DNA from 2 places in the Kitasatospora sp. NPDC101155 genome. Region 1 is predicted to be linked to the other one. Evidence: riboswitches for the same ligand, from Rfam matches in the RefSeq annotation. Region 1 holds a riboswitch; the other holds the start of a gene.
What was found. A riboswitch is a leader RNA that binds a small molecule or an ion and turns the genes downstream of it on or off. The one in region 1 is predicted to bind S-adenosylmethionine.

Region 1 (10,082 bases):
AGGTGCCGGGGGTGACCCCGTACGGGCTTCCGCTGGGGCCGGAGGAGGCGCCGGCCGAGTCGATGCTGTGGACGCTGAGCGGCGGCGGGAGCATCTCGGACGACGTCGGCAACTACACCATCGACAGCGACCAGAACCAGGCCACGTTCAGCTGGCTGAAGAGCAACCTGGTGAACACCGGGCTGACCTACGCCGACCCGGGCAAGATGAACCGCACGCCGGTGTTCCAGGACTTCGCGTCGGGCAAGGTCGCGATGCTGAACGGGCATCCGACGCTGCTGCGGATGGCGTCCGCCGGGAAGATCGACTTCGGGACGGCGCCGATTCCGAAGAAGGACGGGGCGGGGAAGACCGGGAGCCTCGGGGTCGCGGACTGGATGATGGCGTTCAAGGCCAACGGGCACAAGAACGAGATCAAGAAGTTCCTGTCCTTCGTCTACTCGCGCGACTACCAGCTGAAGTTCGACGAGCAGTACAACCTGCTGCCGGTGACCCAGGACGCGTTCAGCCAGATGTCGTCCGATCCCAAGCACGAGGACCTCAAGCAGTTCGCGGTCGGGCTGACCAACGCGAGCTTCTACCCCTTCGGGGACCCGGCCTGGGGTGAGGTCAGCAACCGGATCAAGGCCGGGATCGGGCAGGCGGTCACGGGGGACCCGAAGCAGGTGCTCGGCGGGCTGCAGGACTCGGCGGTGAAGGAGGCGGCCCGGGTCCGCAAGCAGTAGGACCCGGGGCTTCCCGGTCTCAGCTGGGGAGCGTGATCGCGTAGGCCTTGCGGAGGGTCTCGTGGACGGTCCAGGTGGTGCGGTCGCCCTCGCGCAGGACGGCGCAGTCGCCGGGGCCGACCCGCAGGGTCGGGCCGCCCTCGATCTCGATGGTGGCCCGGCCGCTGAGCACCACGAACATCTCGTCGGCCTCGACGTCGGTGACCACGCCCGGGGTGATCTGCCAGATGCCGCGCAGCTGGCGGCCGTCGGGGGACTCGGACAGGACCTTCCCGGTGACCTCGGGGGTGCCGGAGACGATCTGGGACGGGTCGAGAGGCTCGGGGACGAGCTCGGTGGTGGGGATGTGCACGGCGAAGCTGATCATGGGTCGACGGTAGCCGTGCGGCGGGGGCGTGGTCGTCCCGCAGAGTGTGTCGGGGTTCGGCGGGAGAATGACACTCCGTAGTGATGGGCGGAGGTGTCCTCGGTGGGCGAGCTGAGTGAGCGGGACCGGGCGGTGCTGGCGCTGGAGGGGCGGCAGTGGCGGACGGCGGGGGCCAAGGAGCGGGCGATCCGGGAGGAGTTGGGGCTCTCCTCCACGCGGTACTACCAGCTGCTGAACGGGCTGTTGGACCGGGAGGAGGCGTTGGCGGCTGCGCCGGTGCTGGTGAATCGGCTGCGGCGGGTTCGGGAGGCGCGGCGGGGGGCTCGTTGAGGGGGCGAGTGGGGGCTGTGGGAGGGGCGCTCCGGGGTACGGGTGTTGGGGGTGGGGGTATGGGCTGATGTATGGGCCTTGAAGAGATGGTTGTGCCGGTCACTGATGCCGGGCGGGACGGGTTGCGGGCGATTCTGGCGGCGCCGGGGGACGCGGTGATCGCCCTGGACTTCGATGGCACCTTGGCGCCGATCGTGGCGGATCCGGCGCTGGCTCGGGCGCATCCGGGGGTGGTGGGGGTGTTGCGGGGGTTGGGGGCCGCGGTGGGGGCCGTGGTGGTGGTGACGGGGCGGCCGGCCGGGTTGGCGGCCGAGTACGGGGGGTTCGACGGGGTGCCGGGGCTGGTGGTGCTGGGGCACTACGGGGCCGAGCGGTGGGAGGGCGGTGTGGTGACGGCGCCCGAGGTGCATCCGGGGGTTGCGGGGGTGCGGGCGGCGTTGCCGGAGTTGTTGGAGCGGGTGGGGGCGCCCGAGGGGACGTGGGTGGAGGACAAGGGGCGCTCGGTGGCGGTGCACACCCGGCGGACGGGGGCGCCGGAGGAGACGTTGGAGTTGTTGCGGGCGCCGGTGGGGGAGTTGGCCGCCGAGTACGGGCTGGTGGTGGAGCCCGGGCGGCTGGTGTTGGAGCTGCGGCCGCCGGGGGTGGACAAGGGGGCGGCGCTGACCGGGTTCCTGCGGGAACGGGGGGCGCGGTCGGTGCTCTTCGCGGGGGACGACCTGGGGGACGTGGCGGCCTTCGCGGCGGTGGAGGAGCTGCGCGGGCAGGGGGTGGCGGGGCTGCTGGTGTGCGCCGGCGCGGTGGGGGACGCGCCGGTGCGCGAACTCGCCGACCGGGCGGATGTGGTGGTCGACGGGCCCGAGGGTGTGGTGGAGCTGTTGGGTGCTTTGGGGGAGGCGGTCAGAGGGCGTTGAGCTGGTCGAGGAACCACTGCTGCGGGGGGAGCGCGGTGGCCGCGGCGGCGAGGCGCTTGGTGCGGTCGGCGCGCTCCTCCGGGCTCATGGTGAGGCCGGCGTGCAGGGCCTCGGCGGTGGCGATGACGTCGTAGGGGTTGACGGTGAGGGCGTCGTCCTTGAGTTCGGTGTGGGCGCCGGCCTCGCGGGAGAGGACGAGGGCGCAGCCGCTGTCGGAGACGACCGGTACTTCCTTGGCGACCAGGTTCATGCCGTCCCGGATGGGATTGACGAGGGCGACGTCGGCCAGGCGGTAGGCGGCGAGGGAACGCGGGAAGTCGTCGTTGACGTGCAGGATCAGGGGTTGCCAGGTGGGGGTGGCGAATTCGGTGTTGATGGCGTCGGCGAGGTGCCGCACCGACGCCGTGTAGTCGCGGTATTCGGCCAGGTCGGTGCGGGAGGGGTAGGCGAAGGCGATGTGCACCACCCGGTCGTGCCACTCGGGGTGGGAGCGGAGCAGATGCCGGTAGGCCTGGAGGCCGCGGACGATGTTCTTGCTCAGCTCGGTGCGGTCGACCCGGACGATGGTGTGGCGGTCGCCGACGGAGGTGCGGAGGGCGGCGAGGCGTTCGTCCACGTCGGGGCGGTGGGCGCGTTCGCGGAGGAAGTCGGCGTCGGCGCCCAGGGCGTGGACGCCGAGGTGGGTGGTGCGGCCGATGTGGGTGACGGTCATCGCCTCGTGGTCGACGGTGGCGCCGAGTTGGTCCTCGCAGCAGGCGGCGAAGGCGCGGGCCCAGCGTTCGGTGAGGAAACCGGCCCGGTCGGCGCCGAGGATGCCGGTGAGGACGGCGCGGGCGACGTCGTCGGGGAGCATCCGGTAGTACTCGGGCGGGGCCCAGGGAGTGTGGGAGAAGTGGCCGATCCGCAGGTCGGGACGGGCCGCGCGGAGCAGGGCCGGGGTCAGGGAGAGGTGGTAGTCCTGGACGAGGACCGCGGCGTTCGGGGCGGCTTCGGCGGCCAGGGCCTCGGCGAAGGCCGTGTTGTAGGCCTGGTAGGCGGCCCATTCGGTGCGGAAGCCCGCGTCGAAGGAGGGTGCGGTGGGGGTCGCGTAGAGCAGGTGGTGGACGAACCAGAGGGTGGAGTTGGCGACGCCGTTGTAGGCGTGGGCGAAGGTCTCCGGGTCGATGTCCAGCATCCGTACGGCCTGGCCGCCGACGTCGTGGCCGGCCAGGTCGAGGCGGCCGTCGGGGGCTTCTGCCGCGGCTCGGCGGTCGGCGTCGCCGAGGGCGGCGCACACCCAGACGGCGTTCGGGTCGTCGATCGCGGAGAGGCCGGAGACGAGGCCTCCGCCGCCGCGGCGCAGGGTCAGCGTGCCGTCGTCGGCGGCGCTGAACGACACCGGTCCCCGATTGGAGGCCACCAGGACGGGGGCGGTGCCGGTCGCGCTCGAACGTTCGGTCGTGAGATCGCCCATGGTTGGCATCTTGCCGGGGGCTCGGGTCGGCAAACGTTTCAATGGCGGGTCGCGTATTCGGGCACGGTGTGCATCGGGGGGCGTTCCAGGGCGGTCACCGGGTGGCTGTGGGCGGTGAAGGCGCGGGTTTCCGGGTCGCGGCTGAACTGGGTGAGGTGGGGGTGGACCAGGTCGGCGGAGGCCTTGAGGCGGTGGGTGCGGTCGAGGCGTTCCAGGGCGGTGCGGTAGATGGTGGCGGCCATCCGGCCGAGGGCCTGGCCGTCCTGGTGACGGTGGTGTCGGACGCCGACGTCGACCTGGGCCAGGGCGTCCAGGCCGACCAGCTCCAACGCGTCGACCAGGAGGCCGAGTTCGACGCCGTAGCCGGTGGGGAAGGGCAGTCGTTCGAGCAGTGAGCGGCGGGCCGCGTACTCGCCGCCGAGGGGCTGGACGAAACCGGCGAGTTCCGGCCAGTGGAGGTTGAGCAGGGGGCGGGCGACGAGTTCGGTGACCCGGCCGCCGCCGGCGGGGACGATCGCGCCGGACTCCGTTTCGAGGGGGCGGTCGTACATGGCCTTGACCAGCTGGATGTCGGGTTCGGTGAGCAGGGGGCCGAGGATGCCGGAGACGAAGGCGGGGTCGAACTCGCGCAGGTCGGCGTCGACGAAGCAGACGATGTCGCCGTGGGTGACCAGCAGCGAGCGCCAGAGCACCTCGCCCTTGCCGGGGACGGCGGGCAGCCGGGGCAGGACGGCGTCCCGTTGTTCCACCCGGGCGCCGGCCTCGGCGGCGACGGTGGCGGTGGCGTCGGTGGAGCCGGAGTCGAGTACGACCAGTTCGTCGACCAGAGGAAGCCGGTCCATCAGTTCGCGCCGGACGGTGCGGACGATGTCGCCGACGGTGGCCTCCTCGTCGAGTGCGGGGAGGACGACGCTGACGGTCTGCCGGGTGCGCCGCTTGGCCTCCAGCAGGGTGTGAACCGGCCGGTCGGCCGCGCTCCACGAGCGGCGGTGCAGCCAGGACGCCGCCTGCGGGAGGAGTGCGGGGGTCGGTTCGGCGGGCACGGTGAATCTCCTCGGCGAGGTCGGGTGGAACGGGCCATCTCGCGTGGCGGACGGTCCCTTTCAGGGTGGACGCCTTCGGATACAGTCTTCGTACAGCGGTCGGACCTTCGCACGCCGGGGTCGCCGCTGAACCACAACTTCACAAGCTCATCCAGAGGGACTGAGGGAACGGCCCGTTGACGTCCCGGCAACCTTCTCGCTCGGCTGTTCACAGGCCCCGGCGGGACAGGTGCCAATTCCGGCCTGTGGCGCGACCGCGCCACGGGGAAGATGAGGAGAGAGGCCTCCGCCATCATGGCTGTCGACACTGCCGCACCCTCCCCCAGCCTTCGGCCGGGGGGACCCCGATCGGTTGACCTCGGCCCCGCCGCCGCCCTGTCCTGTCGGGAGTGCGGCACCCGCTTCCCGCTCGGCCCCAGCTTCGCCTGCCTGGAGTGCTTCGGGCCGCTGGAGATCGCGTACGAGTTCGGGAGCGAGCGCGCCGAGGAGCTGCGCAAGCGGATCGAGGCCGGTCCGGCGTCCATCTGGCGTTACGCGCCGCTGCTGCCGGTGCCGGCCGACGTGGCGTCCAAGCCGAACCTGAACCCGGGGTGGACCCCGCTGGTGAAGGCGGACAACCTGGGCCGGGAGCTCGGGTTCACCGCTCCGCTGCACGTGAAGGACGACTCCGGGAACCCGACGCACTCCTTCAAGGACCGGGTGGTGGCCTGCGCCATCGAGGCGGCGCGGGCGTTCGGGTACACCACGCTGTCCTGCTCCTCGACCGGCAACCTGGCCGGCGCGGTGGGCGCGGCGGCGGCCCGGGCCGGGTTCCGGTCCTGCGTCTTCATCCCGCACGACCTGGAGCAGGGCAAGGTCGTGATGGCCGGGGTGTACGGCGGCGAGCTGGTGGGCATCGAGGGCAACTACGACGACGTGAACCGCTTCTGCTCGGAGCTGATCGGGGACCCGGCCGGCGAGGGCTGGGGTTTCGTGAACGTCAACCTGCGTCCGTACTACGGCGAGGGCTCCAAGACGCTGGCGTACGAGATCTGCGAGCAACTCGGCTGGCGGCTGCCGGAGCAGATCGTCATCCCGATCGCCTCGGGCTCGCAGCTGACGAAGATCGACAAGGGGCTGCAGGAGCTGATCAAGCTCGGCCTGGTGGAGGACCGGCCGTACCGGATCTTCGGCGCCCAGGCCGAGGGCTGCTCGCCGGTGTCGGCCGCGTTCAAGGCGGGCCGGGACGTGATCAAGCCGGTCAAGCCGGACACCATCGCCAAGTCGCTGGCGATCGGCAACCCGGCGGACGGCCCGTACGTGCTGGACATCGCCCGTCGGACCGGCGGGGCGGTCGAGGACGTCACGGACGAAGAGGTCGTGGCGGCGATCCGGCTGCTGGCCCGGACCGAGGGGATCTTCGCGGAGACCGCGGGCGGGGTGACCGTCGGCGTGCTGAAGAAGCTGGTCGAGACCGGTCAGCTGGACCCGGCCAAGGAGACCGTCGCGATCAACACCGGCGACGGCCTGAAGACGCTGGACGCCGTCTCCGACGCCGGGATGACCGCCGTCATCCGCCCGACGCTGGAGTCCTTCCGCTCCGCCGGTCTCGCGTCCACCTGAACCACCCCCACCCCCGCTAGGAGAGCCATGAGCGCCAAAGTCCGCATCCCCACCATCCTGCGCACCTACACCGGCGGCGCGGCCGAGGTGACCGCCGAGGGGGCCAGCCTGGCCGAGGTCATCGCCGACCTGGAGCAGAACCACGCGGGCATTTCCGCCCGGATCCTGGACGACACCGGGAAGCTGCGCCGCTTCGTCAACGTGTACGTGAACGACGACGACGTGCGGTTCGCCGAGGGCCTGGCGACCGAGATCAAGGACGGCGCGAACGTCTCGATCATCCCGGCGGTGGCCGGCGGCTGCTGAGCCGTCGCATCCCGCTTCCCGGCCGCCCGTACGTACGGAATTCGACTCTCCGTATGTGCGGGCGGCCGCTGGCATTTCGGCGGGAATATTTCCGGGTCAAGTCGGAGTAGAGTGTGGCTCTGCTGGGAACGGGGCTTCCCTTCCGGCTTGCGCGCTGCTTGGCCGGAGGTCGTCCGGTCACTGAGACCGGCTCGCGTCCCGGCCGTGAAACATGTCAGGCGGATGTCAGAATTCCTGCGAGGGTTTGGGTAATTCGTCCGCTATGTCCGGCATGAAATGCCGATTTCACCCTGGTTTGTTCGCCCTTGTCTCTTGACGGGGCTATGGAATTCCTGGCGGCTGGCCCTGTTGCAGAGGGCGTCGGTCCGGATACATTCAGCGGCGGTCGGCGTAATCGACCGCCCATCGGAAGCCGTTCGGCTTTCTGTGCGGAGGATTGCGGCGTGCACGGCTGCGCTCAGGGGGGGTTCCCCGGGCCGGCCTTCAACCAGACCCGGGCCCGCGACCTGCGGGCGCGTGAAGGGCCAGCACAGCACTAGGGGAGTTCGGAATGGCTCAGGGCACCGTCAAGTGGTTCAACGCGGAGAAGGGCTACGGCTTCATCGCGGTCGACGGTGGTGCGGACGTCTTCGTCCACTACAGCGCGATCCAGATGGACGGCTACCGCACCCTCGAGGAGGGCCAGCGGGTCGAGTTCGAGATCTCTCAGGGACAGAAGGGCCCGCAGGCGGACATGGTTCGCGCGGCGGTCTGACCCCTTCCGACTCCAGGAGCTCGGCGCGGCCCACCGCTGGTGGACCTCCTGCTTCTCGACGGGCCCGCACGACACGCGTCGTGCGGGCCCGTTCGCCTTTCCGTCCGCGCCCCGGTCCGCGCTCGCGGACGGGGCTCGACGGCGGCTCGCGGGTGGCCGATTGGGCTTGCACTCGACCACCCGGAGTGCTAATCATTGGCGTTAGCACTCACAGTGTGAGAGTGACAGCGGACCGGGTCGGTGAGGCCCCCGGGAGCGGTAGGGGAATGGACCTCCGCGCACCAGGGCCGTCCGTCGCGGGCACCCCTTGGTCCGAGCAGTCGACCGTGTCCCGGAGGACCACTTCTGATGGCCAAGATCATCGCCTTTGATGAGGAAGCTCGCCGCGGCCTTGAGCGTGGCATGAACCAGCTCGCCGACGCAGTGAAGGTCACGCTCGGCCCCAAGGGTCGCAACGTCGTGCTGGAGAAGAAGTGGGGCGCCCCCACGATCACCAACGACGGTGTCTCCATCGCCAAGGAGATCGAGCTCGAGGACCCGTACGAGAAGATCGGTGCGGAGCTCGTCAAGGAGGTCGCCAAGAAGACGGACGACGTCGCGGGTGACGGCACCACCACCGCCACCGTGCTGGCCCAGGCCCTGGTTCGCGAGGGTCTGCGCAACGTCGCCGCCGGCGCCAACCCGATGGCCCTGAAGCGCGGCATCGAGAAGGCCGTCGCCGCCGTCTCGGACCAGCTGCTGGCCCAGGCCAAGGACGTGGAGACCAAGGAGCAGATCGCCTCCACCGCCTCCATCTCCGCCGCTGACACCCAGATCGGCGAGCTCATCGCCGAGGCCATGGACAAGGTCGGCAAGGAAGGCGTCATCACCGTCGAGGAGAGCAACACCTTCGGTCTGGAGCTCGAGCTCACCGAGGGCATGCGCTTCGACAAGGGCTACATCTCCGCCTACTTCGCCACCGACCTGGAGCGCATGGAGGCGACCTTCGAGGACCCGTACATCCTCATCGCCAACTCCAAGATCGGCTCGGTCAAGGACCTGCTCCCGCTGCTGGAGAAGGTCATGCAGAGCGGCAAGCCGCTCGTCATCATCGCCGAGGACGTCGAGGGCGAGGCCCTGTCGACCCTGGTCGTGAACAAGATCCGCGGCACCTTCAAGTCCGTCGCCGTCAAGGCCCCGGGCTTCGGCGACCGCCGCAAGGCCATGCTCGGCGACATCGCCATCCTCACCGGTGGCACCGTGATCTCCGAGGAGGTCGGCCTCAAGCTGGAGAACGCCGGCATCGACCTGCTGGGCACCGCCCGCAAGGTGGTCATCACCAAGGACGAGACCACCATCGTCGACGGTGGCGGCGACAGCGAGCAGGTCGCCGGTCGCGTGAACCAGATCCGCGCCGAGATCGAGAACAGCGACTCGGACTACGACCGCGAGAAGCTCCAGGAGCGCCTCGCCAAGCTGGCCGGCGGCGTGGCCGTCATCAAGGCCGGCGCGGCCACCGAGGTGGAGCTCAAGGAGCGCAAGCACCGCATCGAGGACGCCGTCCGCAACGCCAAGGCCGCCGTCGAGGAGGGCATCGTCGCCGGTGGTGGCGTCGCCCTGCTGCAGGCCGGTGTCGCCTTCGACAAGCTGGAGCTGGACGGCGACGAGGCCACCGGTGCCAACATCGTCAAGGTCGCGCTGGAGGCCCCGATCAAGCAGATCGCGACCAACGCCGGCCTGGAGGGTGGCGTCGTGGTGGAGAAGGTGCGCAACCTCCCCGCCGGTCACGGCCTGAACGCCGCCACCAACGAGTACGTCGACCTGGTCGCCGCGGGCATCATCGACCCGGCCAAGGTCACCCGCTCCGCGCTGCAGAACGCCGCCTCCATCGCGGCGCTGTTCCTCACCACCGAGGCCGTCATCGCCGACAAGCCGGAGAAGGCCGCCGCGGCCGCCGGCGGCGGCATGCCGGGCGGTGACATGGACTTCTGATCCTGATCGCTTCGATCGGATCGGTTGATTCCTCGTCCGCGTGGGCGGCTCCCTTCGGGGGGTCGCCCACGCGGCGTTTTCGCGTATCGACGGAGAATGGACGGATGGCTGACATCGAGACCGCCCTGCACAACGCGCGGGCACTGATCCTGGCCGACCTCACCGCGCGGGACGTGGCGGACGCCGCCGTCGTCTCGCTGGTGGAGCAGGCCGTCACGCACCGCCGCTGGTGGCTGGAGCAGTGGTCGGACGGCACCGAGTACGTGCTCGGGCTGGTCGCCCAGGACGTCCAGGACGCGCTGCTGGAGGCGTACGGGCGGTGGCCGCTGTGCACCGACTGCGCGGCCGACGGGGACCCGCACGCGCTGAGCGTGGAGCCGGAGTTGGGGCCGGAGCCGCACTGGGTGTGCGGCAAGCACGGCTCGGTGGTGGCGCCGGTGGGGGAGCTGGTCTAGTTCTCCAGCTGCTTGAGCTCGGCCGTCAGGTTGGTGCGGGCGGCCGCGGTGAAGCGCTCGCGGGCGGCGGGGGTGCGGTAGAGCGCCGGGAGCGCGAGGAGTTGGCGCAGCACGGCGGCCCGGCCCGCGCGGAAGTCCGGCTCCGGGACGAAGTCGTACTCCGCC
Region 2 (10,082 bases), on a different contig from region 1:
AGCTTCCGGGAGGCCGAGTTCCTTCTCGCACCGCTCGAACTCCTGCCGCGCGGCCGGCCACAGCGCGCCCGCCACCCGGGGAAAGCGGTGCGCGAGGGTGTTGGCGATCTCGCCGAGGTTGTTGACGACGAGGCAGTACACCACGCGGCGCCAGGCCGCCTCGTGAGGCGTCTCGGGAACGACTTTGGCTCCCTCGGCGTCACGGAAGACGGCCTGGACGGGATGGCCGTCCGCGTCCACGGCGATCAGGGTGTTCTGCAGGTGGCACTCGACCGCCACACCGTGGCACGCGTACGCCTCCAGCACCGGCGGGACCAGGTGGCCCAGGTAGGCCTCCCACCAGCGCAGCGGGTCGGCGACGCGATCGAGTGGATTGCCGTCGAAGCCTTCGGTGAGCGCGGCGGTCAGTACCGCGGTGGCGCCCGGCACCAGGTGCTCGTCCAGGCCGTCGCGGACCAGGACCGGAAGGGTCTCCTCAAGGCCGCGAACCGTACGGTATCCCGGTTCACCCAACCAGGTCGCCCGGCCGCCCATGGCCGCGAAGGCGGCCGCGACCAGCGGGTCGGTGCGGCGCCCCTGGCAGAGTTCGTGCCGCCGCATCCGCCGGACGTCGTTGGTGATCTGCACTTCCAGGCTGAACTTGAGGAACAGATCGGCCGATCCGGGACGCTCGGGGCTTCCCGGGACGTGGACCGTGCGTACCGAGGACGTCGCCCGGGCCTGCCAGGGGGTGCTGCCGAGCCGAACGAGCCGCCCCTCGGCGAAGGCGGTGCGTACGGCCGGCAGGTGGTGGGTGAGGGCGAACTGCCAGGGGTGGACGGGCAGCAGGCGGTAGCCGGGCGGCGCCTGGCCCAGCGCGTCGAGGGCGCGGGTGCAGCCTTCGTCGATCACCGCGTCGGCACGGACACCGAGCAGCAGGAGGGGGAATCGCGCGTACGCCTCCGGGGCGTAGCGCAGCCAGGCGGCGGGCGGGCCGCCACCGCTGCGGGCCTTGGGGGCCGGGTGGCAGGGGTGTCCCATGACGAGCGCCTGCTCGGAGCGCAGCCACGGGTCCTCGGGTGGGGTGGCGCGTGCGCGGGCTTCGAGGATCGCCCCCAGGGCCGTGCGACTGGCCGTCGCCTCGGCGACCAGGGCGGGGTTGGAGCGCCCGGTGGCGGCACGCATCTCCCGGGCGGTGACCTCGACGAGGTCGGCGTGGTCCAGGGCGTGCCAGGTCGCACCGGTCCACAGCTCGGGGGAGGAGGGCCGGTGGCCGGTGCGCACGCGGAGCAGCCGGCCGGTGGTACTCAGCCGGTGGACGGTGTGAGCGGTGTGACCGGTGGACGTGCTCACCGACGGTTCGACGGCTTCGCGCAGAAGGCAGTTGAGCAGCGGGGCGACGGACAGCGCGTCAGCTGTCCGAGCGAAGTCATCCATCAGCCACCAATATCATCCACCGGCCGTCATCATGTCTGGAACGGCCCAGCTGGTGATAGGAGGTCACATGCCTGACAGTGCCGCTGAACGGAAGCTGGCGGAGCAGCTGGACGACATCCGCCCCGAGCTGGTCGATGGCTATCTCGCCGCGCTGCCCGCGGCCCGGTCCGCGGTGCTGGCGCGGCTGTGGCGGGGGCTCGTCCACGAGCCGCTGCCCTGGATCGCGGGACGCCTTTCCGGGCGGGACGGCACCAGCCTGCGGCTTGCGGACGGGCGGGTGCTGCACGGACCGCCGTCGGACCCGTGGGCCACCGGGACGGCCGTCGCCCGCGTGGAGTTGGACGGCCGGCCGTTCGACCATCCGGCCCACCTGCTCACGGCCCTGGCCGTACCCGGTGGCGGACGTTTCGCCGGCGAGCTCGATCACAGCGTCGCCTCGATGGCGCTCTCCCGCACCGCCCCGCACCCCGCCGGGCCGCCCGCGATGCCGTGGGAGTGGGAGCAGCGGTCACCCGACGGGCACCCCTACCACCCCGCCTGCCGGTCCCGTCCGGGCTTCTCGGCCGCCGAACAGCTCGCGTACGCACCGGAGCACCGGCCGGTGGTGGGTCTGCGGCTCGCACCGGTGGCGGACGCCATGGTGCGCGGCCCGTGGCCGGCGGACCTGCTCGACGGCCGGCTCGTGCTGATCCCGGTGCACCCCTGGCAGGTGGAGCACGTCCTGACCGGACGACCCCTGCGGCCGGGCCCGAACGCCCATCCGCTGCTGTCCCTGCGCACGCTCGACCTCGGCGGGAACATCCACGTGAAGACCGCGCTGAGCGTCCAACTCACCTCCGCGGTACGCGACATCTCGGCCTACTCGGTGGAGCACGCGCTGACCACCTCCGAGATCGTCGAGCGGGCCGCGGAGCACCTCGGAGGCCGACTGCACATCGCGCGGACCCTGGCAGCGGCAGGAGACGGCACACCGGATCTGGCCGCGGTGCTGCGTCAGTCCCCGTACGCGTACGCGGGGCCGGGTGAGCAGGTGGTGCCGGTGGCGCAGCTACCCGCGTGCTTCGCAGCGCTTGCGACCGACGAACGACGGGACCGGATCGCCGAGTTCGCGCGCCTGGCCGTGGGGATCTGCCTGGACCTGCTCGACCTGGGCGTGGCCCTGGAAGCGCACGGGCAGAACCTGCTCGCCGTCCTTGACCGGCAGGGCCGAGCCCGGCGACTGGTCTACCGTGACCTCGCCGACATCCGGATCAGCCCAACCCGTCTGGCCCGCCACGGACTCCGGCCGCCGATGACCGGTCGGCTCCTGGACGACGATCCCACCACCCTGCGCCGCAAGGTCTTCGGCTGCCTGCTCACCGGAGCGCTGGGCCCACTGGCCGGAGACGCACCGGGCCTCGGCGCGCTCCTGGCGGCCGCCGCCCGAGGCCTCCCGGCGACCTCCGACCTGCACGCCCTTCTGAGGGACCCGCTGCCGGTCAAGGCCCTCACCTCGATGCGGCTCGCTCCCGAAGGCGACCACTGGGCACAACTGCCCAACCCGGCCCTGTTCTGCTGATCCCGCAGCGGTGTCGCAGCCGGTCGGATTCAGGCCAGTGAATGACATGTTCACGACAGCAGAGTGATCTCCTTGTAACTGTACGTGCCAAGAGCGTCATGCTGTTCCTACGGAGACGACCCCGGCCGCCGGGGCGCACCGGCGGCCCCTCGCCGCACCGGCGCCGACGCCACCCGATCGGTGGTTGCCGTTCCATCCGATGAGCAAGTGACGCGCCGTCCGCCGTGACCAAGGCGGAACAGGAGCCACTGCGGACCTCAACTTCCTGACCAGAAAAGGGGTTTGGCTGATGCTGCCCGCCATGTCGCAGCACGACCGGGAAAGCTTCCTCGGCGACCGGCGAGTCGGAGTGCTGAGTGTCGCGGATCCCAGAGAAGGCGACCGCGCGCCGCTGAGCGTGCCGATCTGGTACGGCCCCGCCGAACTGCACGGCCTCGCGCTGGAAGCGGTCGCCGCCGGGCTGGCCGAACGCGGCCTGCCGTTCCGCATGTGCGGCCCCGCCCTGCCTCCGGAAGCGCTTCTCGAAGCGGTCCGCCGCACCGGCCCGCCCGCCGTCCTGCTCTGGTCCCAGGTCGCCGGCACCGCCGACCGGGCCCTGGCCGTACGCGTCGCCCGGGCGGCCTGGGGTCCTCCCGGTGCGCGCACCCGCCCGGTCGTCCTGGCCGCCGGACCCGGGTGGTCCGGCTCCCGCCGGCCTCCCGGAGCCCTGCGGCCCCTCGACCTCGCCACCGCGCTCGACCAGCTGGCGGACCTGCTCCGCTGACCAGGCCACCCCGGACCGGACGGGGCGGGGTGGGCGGATTCTGCGCAATCCGCCGTGCGATCGGCTCCGAATACCCTGGGAACCACGACCGCACCCGCTCCGAGGCCCCTCCCATGACTGTCGCGATCGCCTTGTTCACCCAGGACCTGCGCCTGCACGACAACCCCGTGCTGCACGCCGCGTGCACCGCAGCCGACCAGGTGCTGCCCCTGTTCGTGCTCGATCCCGCCGTCGAGACGGCCGGCTTCGCCGCCCCCAACCGGCTGGCCTTCCTGGGCGAGTGCCTCGCCGACCTGGACGCCTCGCTGCGCCGCACCGGCTCGCGCCTGGTCGTGCGCCGCGGCGCGGCCGCCGAGCAGACGGCCCGGGTGGCCGCCGAAACCGGCGCGGCGACCGTGCACGTCGCCGCCGGGGTGAGCGCTTTCGCCCGTCTGCGCGAGGCACGGCTGCGCGCATTTTTCGGTGACCGCCTGCACGTCCACGACGCCTCGGTGACCGTGGTCCCACCGGGCCGGATCACCCCGGCCGGCCGCGACCACTACGCGATCTTCACCCCCTACCACCGCGCCTGGCAGCAGGCCCCCCACCGCACGGTGCTGGCCGCGCCCCGGGCCATCCGCACACCGGGCGGCATCGGCAGCGAGAACCTGGTCGTCGGCGGCCCCCTCTCCCCAGGCCTTCCCCCCGGCGGCGAGACCGCGGCCCGGGCACGGTGGCGGCGCTGGGACGTCGACGCGTACGCCGAGGTGCACGACGACCTCGCGGCCGACTCGACCTCCCGGCTCTCCCCGTACCTGCACTTCGGCTGCCTGTCGCCCACGGAGCTGACCGCCCGCGCCTGCCAGCGCGGCGGCGACGGTGCGCAGGCCTTCGTCCGGCAGCTCGCCTGGCGCGACTTCCACCACCAGGTCCTCGCCGCCCGCCCCGACGCCGCGCACGACGACTACCGCAGCAGGGACGACCACTGGCACCACGACGAGGACGAGGCCGAAGCCTGGCGGCAGGGCCGCACCGGCTACCCGATCGTCGACGCCGGGATGCGTCAGCTCGCCCACGAGGGCTGGATGCACAACCGGGCCCGTCTCCTCACCGCGAGCTTCCTCGCCAAGAGCCTCTACCTGGACTGGCGGATCGGCGCCGCCCACTTCCTGTCCCTGCTGGTCGACGGCGATGTCGCGAACAACCAGCTCAACTGGCAGTGGGTCGCGGGCACCGGCACCGACACCAGGCCCAACCGGATCCTCAACCCGCTGCGTCAGGCCGACCGCTACGACCCGGACGGGGACTACGTACGACGCTGGCTGCCCGAGCTCGCCCACTTGCCCGGACCGGCCGTCCACCGTCCCTGGCTGCTCGCCCCCGAGTACCCGGACCCGATCATCGCCCCGGACGCCCTCACGGTCCGGCTCCGCCGTGCCCGGGCCCTGGACGGGTGAAATCTTCGATCCAGTACCGGAGTTGGGGGCGTCCGAGTCTTGGGGCATCGCCGCGGGCCGGCGGCCGGACGCCGCTCGCCCGGGACCGGGGTCAACCGAGCTCGTTCTTGTACACCACGCCGTTTTTGACGATGAGTCGCAGGTTGCGTTCGGGCTCGGCGAGGACGGACAGGTCCGTGGTCGGGTCGCCGTCGACGACCAGGAGGTCGGCCCACGCGCCCGGCGCGATGACCCCGAGCGGCGCGGCGCGGTAGGGGTCGCGGCGGCCGGACAGACGGAACAGCTCCGCGTTCCCGGAGGTGGCCATCTTCAGGGCCCCGACCGGGCTGAGGTACCGGCCGAGCCGCACCAGCATCTCGGACTGCCGGTGGGCCTTCGCGGGGTCGAGTACCAGGTCGGTGCCGAACGCCAGCCGCACGCCGTGTTCGAGTGCCCAGCCGAAGGTGCGGGCGACGCCCTCGCACACCTCGCGGTTCTTGCGGTCGCTGTCCGCGGAGGCGTAGTGGTGGTCGTCGACCTCGAAGGGCTGGGTGCTCAGCCACACGTTCCGCTCCGCGAGGTAGCGGATGGTGTCCTCGTCGGTGAGGTGCCCGTGCTCGATGCAGCGCACCCCGGCCTCCACCGCGCGGCGCACGCCCTCCGAGGTGTAGACGTGCACGGTCACGTAGGTGCCCCAGTCGGAGGCCGCGGCGACCGCCGCCTCCAGTTCCGCCGTGGTGAACTGCAGTACGTCCAGCGGATCGAACTCCGAGACGACCCCGCCGCCGGCCATCACCTTGATCTGCGTGGCGCCCTTCCTCAACTGCTCGCGCACCGCCGCGAGCACCCGCTCCGGTCCGTCGGCCACCCGGGTGAACCCGATCTGCTCGGTGCGGGACTGCGGCCCGCCCAGGACGGTCGGGACCTCGTGGACCGAGCCGAAGTCGCCGTGGCCGGAGGTCTGGGAGACGGCGGCCTGGCTCGGGTAGATCCGCGGGCCCGGAAACAGTCCGCGGTCCAGGACCCGCCGCAGTGGCTCGGTGTCACCTGCCATGTCCCGCACCGTGGTGAAGCCCCGCATCAGCATGTCGCGGGCGGAGGCGAGGGCCTGGTAGTAGACGGTGCCGGTCGGTGCGAGCTGCAGGTCCGCCATGGTGCCGCCGATCGCGAACAGGTGGACGTGGGCATCGGTGAGCCCCGGGATGAGCGTGCCGCCCCCGCCGTCGAGCACCCTCACCCCGTGGGTACCGCGCGGGGACGGGCGACCCGTCACCACCTCCGCGATCCTGTCCCGCTCGATCCGGACGTGCCCCGGCACCGCCTCCTCGCCGATCCCGTCGAACACGCGCACGTTCGTCACCAGCAGCCCGGCACCCGAGTCGTCGACACCCATGCCGCCATCCTCGACCGGTCACGGGACCGGCACCAGGCGGCACACCCGATCGGCGGCGGGCGCGGCAGCGGCGCGGAGCAGGGGGGTTTGGCTGGTCGGCGGGGGAATCTTGTATGGTTCCTGGCGAATCATCCAGAGGGGTGGAGGGACCGGCCCTACGAAGCCCCGGCAACTCCCCGGTCGACTCGGCGTTCGAAGTACGCGCCGCGCCGTCCGGGATCAGTGCCAACTCCGGCCTGTCGCCAACGTGGCGCGGGAAAGATGAGGAGACACGGTGCTCTCTGTGCTGTCCTTCGCCCGGGCGCTTCCCGCCCCGGCCCTTTCGCGTACCCGTCTCGTGCCCGGCGCAGGCAATCGGCCGACTTCTCCGGCCCGTCCTCGCTGACCACCCCCCGCTCCCCGCGGGGAGCTCCCGTGAGCCGAACCCACCTGCCGCTCACGGGATTTGAGACTGGAGTACCCATCCATGGAGAACACGAGCGGCGTCGGCGTGCTCGACAAGGTCAGCTCGATCCTCGGCACCCTGGAGGCCGGGCCGACCACCCTGGCCGGTCTGGTCGCCGCCACCGGCATGGCGCGGCCCACCGCGCACCGGCTCGCCGTCGCGCTGGAACACCACCGGCTGGTCGGCAGGGACATGCAGGGCCGGTTCGTCCTCGGCCCGCGGCTCGCCGAGCTCTCGGCGGCGGCCGGTGAGGACCGGCTGCTGGCCGCCGCCGGCTCGGTGCTCACCCACCTGCGCGACGTCACCGGCGAGAGCGCCCAGCTCTACCGCCGCCAGGGCGAGGTCCGCATCTGCGTGGCCGCCGCCGAGCGGCTCTCCGGCCTGCGCGACACCGTCCCAGTCGGCGTCACCCTCCCGATGAAGGCGGGCTCCGGTGCGCAGATCCTGCTCGCCTGGGAGGAGCCCGAGCGGCTCCACCGGGGCCTCCAGGGCGCCCGCTTCACCGCCACCGCCCTCAGCGGGGTCCGGCGCCGCGGCTGGGCGCAATCGATCGGCGAACGCGAGCCCGGGGTCGCCTCCGTCTCCGCGCCCGTCCGAGGCCCGTCCAACCGGGTGGTGGCCGCCGTCTCCGTCTCCGGCCCGCTCGAACGCCTCACCCGCCACCCCGGCCCGCACTACTTCCAGGCCGTCGTCGAGGCGGCCAACCGCCTCAGCGAAGCCCTGCGCCAGTCCTGACCGGCTCGCCGCCCACCGGGGCTCGCCGCCCCGCCCAGGTCGATCACGGAGACCTCCAGGGTCCTCAAAGGGCTTGGAAGGAGGCGGACTTCGACGGCGTCGGCCCCGGGGTCGTCCGTCCCGCCGGGCCGAGTCGGGCCGGGCGGGCGATGACCCAGGGTCCTTGGGCGTACGCGGTACGTTTTTGAGTGCTGGTGGGGTGAGGGCGCGGGCAGACGGGGAAGAAGACGGAAAGGGGTCAGCTGTCGGATGCTGCTGTCGCGGAGGACACGATGCGCCGGGACGGACGGGTGGCGAACTCCCTGCTCGCGTTACTGAGCCGGGACTGGACGGGGGTGCCGGTCGCGCTGGTGACGGCGGGTGTGGGCGGCTGCCTCGTCGCGCTCGGCACGACCTGGGCGGTGGCGCTCGGTGCTGTGGCCGTGGCCGTCGGTGCGGCGCTGCTGGTCGGGGCCGTGCGGCACCTGGTGCTGGTGGCCCGGGAGACGGGGGCGCGGCCGGCGCCGGGGTCACTGGTCGACGTGGGCGGCCACCGGATGCACGTCCTGGGTGAGGGGGAGCGGGCGGGCGGGCCGACGGTCGTGTGGATGCCGGGGGGACACGTGCCCGGTGAGGAGTTCGGAGAGCTGCACACGATGCTGGCGGCCCGGACCCGCTCGGTGCTGGTCGACCGGTTCGGCACGGGCTGGAGCGATACCGGGCCCTTCCCCCGGACGACGGCCGTCGAGGCGGAGGAGCTGCTGACGGCGCTGGAGGCGGCGGGCGAGCGGCCCCCGTTCGTGTTCGTCGGCCACTCCTTCGGCGGGCTGCTGGTCGCGAACGCGGCCCGGCGGCGGCCGGATCTGACGGCCGGGCTGGTGCTGCTGGACCCGACGCCGCTGGAGGTCATCGCCTTCGCGCCATCCAACGGGCTGGTCGCGGGGATGCGGCGGCGGTTACTGCTGGCTGCGGTGCGGCATCTCTTCGGTGCACACCGTGGCCGGGGCGGCCGGACCGGGCAGGACTGCGCCGCCGCGTCGATCTTCAGCGAGCTCTCGCCGTCCGGCCTGGCCGGTGTGGGCTGGGAGACCGTGGTGTACGACGGGGATCTCGCGGACCTGCCGCTCGTCCTGGTGATACCGCGGGATCTCAACGGCGGTGAGGCGGTGCTGGCCGGCGCCCGGGACGCAGTTGAGGCCGAGCGGATCAGCCGCTTCTACCTCCGCAGCCGGGTCCGGTACCTGGCGGCGTCGTCGGCGTCCCGGTTGGTGTACACGCCGGAGGGGACCGGTCACGACTTCCCGCACGAGGTGCCGGAGTTCGTGGTCGGTGTGGTCGGGGACCTGGTTCGGGAGCTGCGGGTGACCAGCTCGTGACCGTCCGCCGATCGGCGGACGGCACCCCATGGCCGTCCGTTGATCAGCCCATGACCGACCGCGCGGAGTCGGCCCGTACGGGGCGTCGGCGCGAGAACGAGCCCAGGTCCACGACGTTGCCGGTGTGCTCGCAGCGGTAGCGGACCGGGTCGCCGTCGTGGTCGTGGCCGGCCTCGACCAGGTCGATCAGGGTAGCGAGGTAGCGGCCCACCAGTGGGGCGTTCTTGAACTGGTTGCCGCTGGTGCCCATGGCCACGTAGTAGCCGTCGAGGGCGGTGCGGTCGTAGATCGGCGTCCAGTCGTCGGCGACGTCGTACACGCCCGCGACCCCGAGCGGCCGGTTGGGGACGCCGATCGCCGGGAAGCGGCGCGCGGCCCTGGTCACCTGGGTGCGGAAGCGGTGGGCGGTCGGGCGGGGGTCGGCCAGGTCCGGGTCGTCGATCCACTCGGGCGGGTCGCAGTCCGGCTCGGTGCCGCCGATCAGGAGGTGCCCGCCGGGTGCCGCGCGCAGGTAGGTGCCGAGGTCGAGGTCGGCGACGACGGGGCCGGGGCCGGTGGCGTGCCCGCCCGGTGCGGCGACCTGGTGGACCTCCTCGCGCAGCGGGCGCACGCCGATGGTGAAGTCGCTCCCGACGCCCGCCAGTCGGTTGAGGCCGCCCGACCACGGGCCGGCCGCGTTGACGACGACCGGCGCGGCGATCCGCGTCCCGTCGCCGAGGCGGATGCCCGTCACCCGGTCCGCGTGCCGGTCGACGGCCACCACGGTGTGGTGGAACAGGAAGCGCGTGCCCAGTTCGCCCGCCGCGTCCGCGAGGTTCTGGGCGGCGAGCTGCGGATCGTCGACGAACCCGGCGTCCGGGGTGAACAGCGCGCCGAGCTCGCCGGTGGGGGCGGCGAAGAAGGCGTCGTCGTCCACCGGCTTCGGCGGCCAGTACCGCCCAGGGTCGATCCCGGGAAGGCGCCCGCGCAGCGTCGGGGTGTCCCACCGTTCGTACGGGACGC

Region 2: linked by a shared signal. The riboswitch ahead of ACIRYZ_RS24860 (IclR family transcriptional regulator) and the one ahead of thrC (threonine synthase) in region 1 are both predicted to bind S-adenosylmethionine.

Annotation. Positions count from the first base shown of each region.
Region 1 covers NZ_JBIWPN010000009.1:228,227-238,308, reverse strand. Annotated here, with positions in the region: gene ACIRYZ_RS16605 (extracellular solute-binding protein) at 1-725, shown strand, start outside; gene ACIRYZ_RS16600 (cupin domain-containing protein) at 745-1,092, opposite strand; gene ACIRYZ_RS16595 (DUF3263 domain-containing protein) at 1,195-1,422, shown strand; gene otsB (trehalose-phosphatase) at 1,509-2,333, shown strand; gene ACIRYZ_RS16585 (trehalose-6-phosphate synthase) at 2,320-3,786, opposite strand; gene ACIRYZ_RS16580 (glucosyl-3-phosphoglycerate synthase) at 3,825-4,829, opposite strand; SAM riboswitch class I at 4,974-5,106, shown strand; gene thrC (threonine synthase) at 5,124-6,431, shown strand; gene ACIRYZ_RS16570 (MoaD/ThiS family protein) at 6,459-6,737, shown strand; gene ACIRYZ_RS16565 (cold-shock protein) at 7,288-7,491, shown strand; gene groL (chaperonin GroEL) at 7,840-9,462, shown strand; gene ACIRYZ_RS16555 (hypothetical protein) at 9,567-9,917, shown strand; gene ACIRYZ_RS16550 (hypothetical protein) at 9,914-10,082, opposite strand, start outside.
Region 2 covers NZ_JBIWPN010000016.1:156,795-166,876, reverse strand. Annotated here, with positions in the region: gene ACIRYZ_RS24885 (IucA/IucC family protein) at 1-1,416, opposite strand, end outside; gene ACIRYZ_RS24880 (IucA/IucC family protein) at 1,484-2,974, shown strand; gene ACIRYZ_RS24875 (hypothetical protein) at 3,276-3,737, shown strand; gene ACIRYZ_RS24870 (cryptochrome/photolyase family protein) at 3,851-5,173, shown strand; gene ACIRYZ_RS24865 (amidohydrolase family protein) at 5,265-6,545, opposite strand; SAM riboswitch class I at 6,671-6,813, shown strand; gene ACIRYZ_RS24860 (IclR family transcriptional regulator) at 7,012-7,725, shown strand; gene ACIRYZ_RS24855 (alpha/beta fold hydrolase) at 7,998-9,080, shown strand; gene ACIRYZ_RS24850 (NAD(P)/FAD-dependent oxidoreductase) at 9,124-10,082, opposite strand, start outside.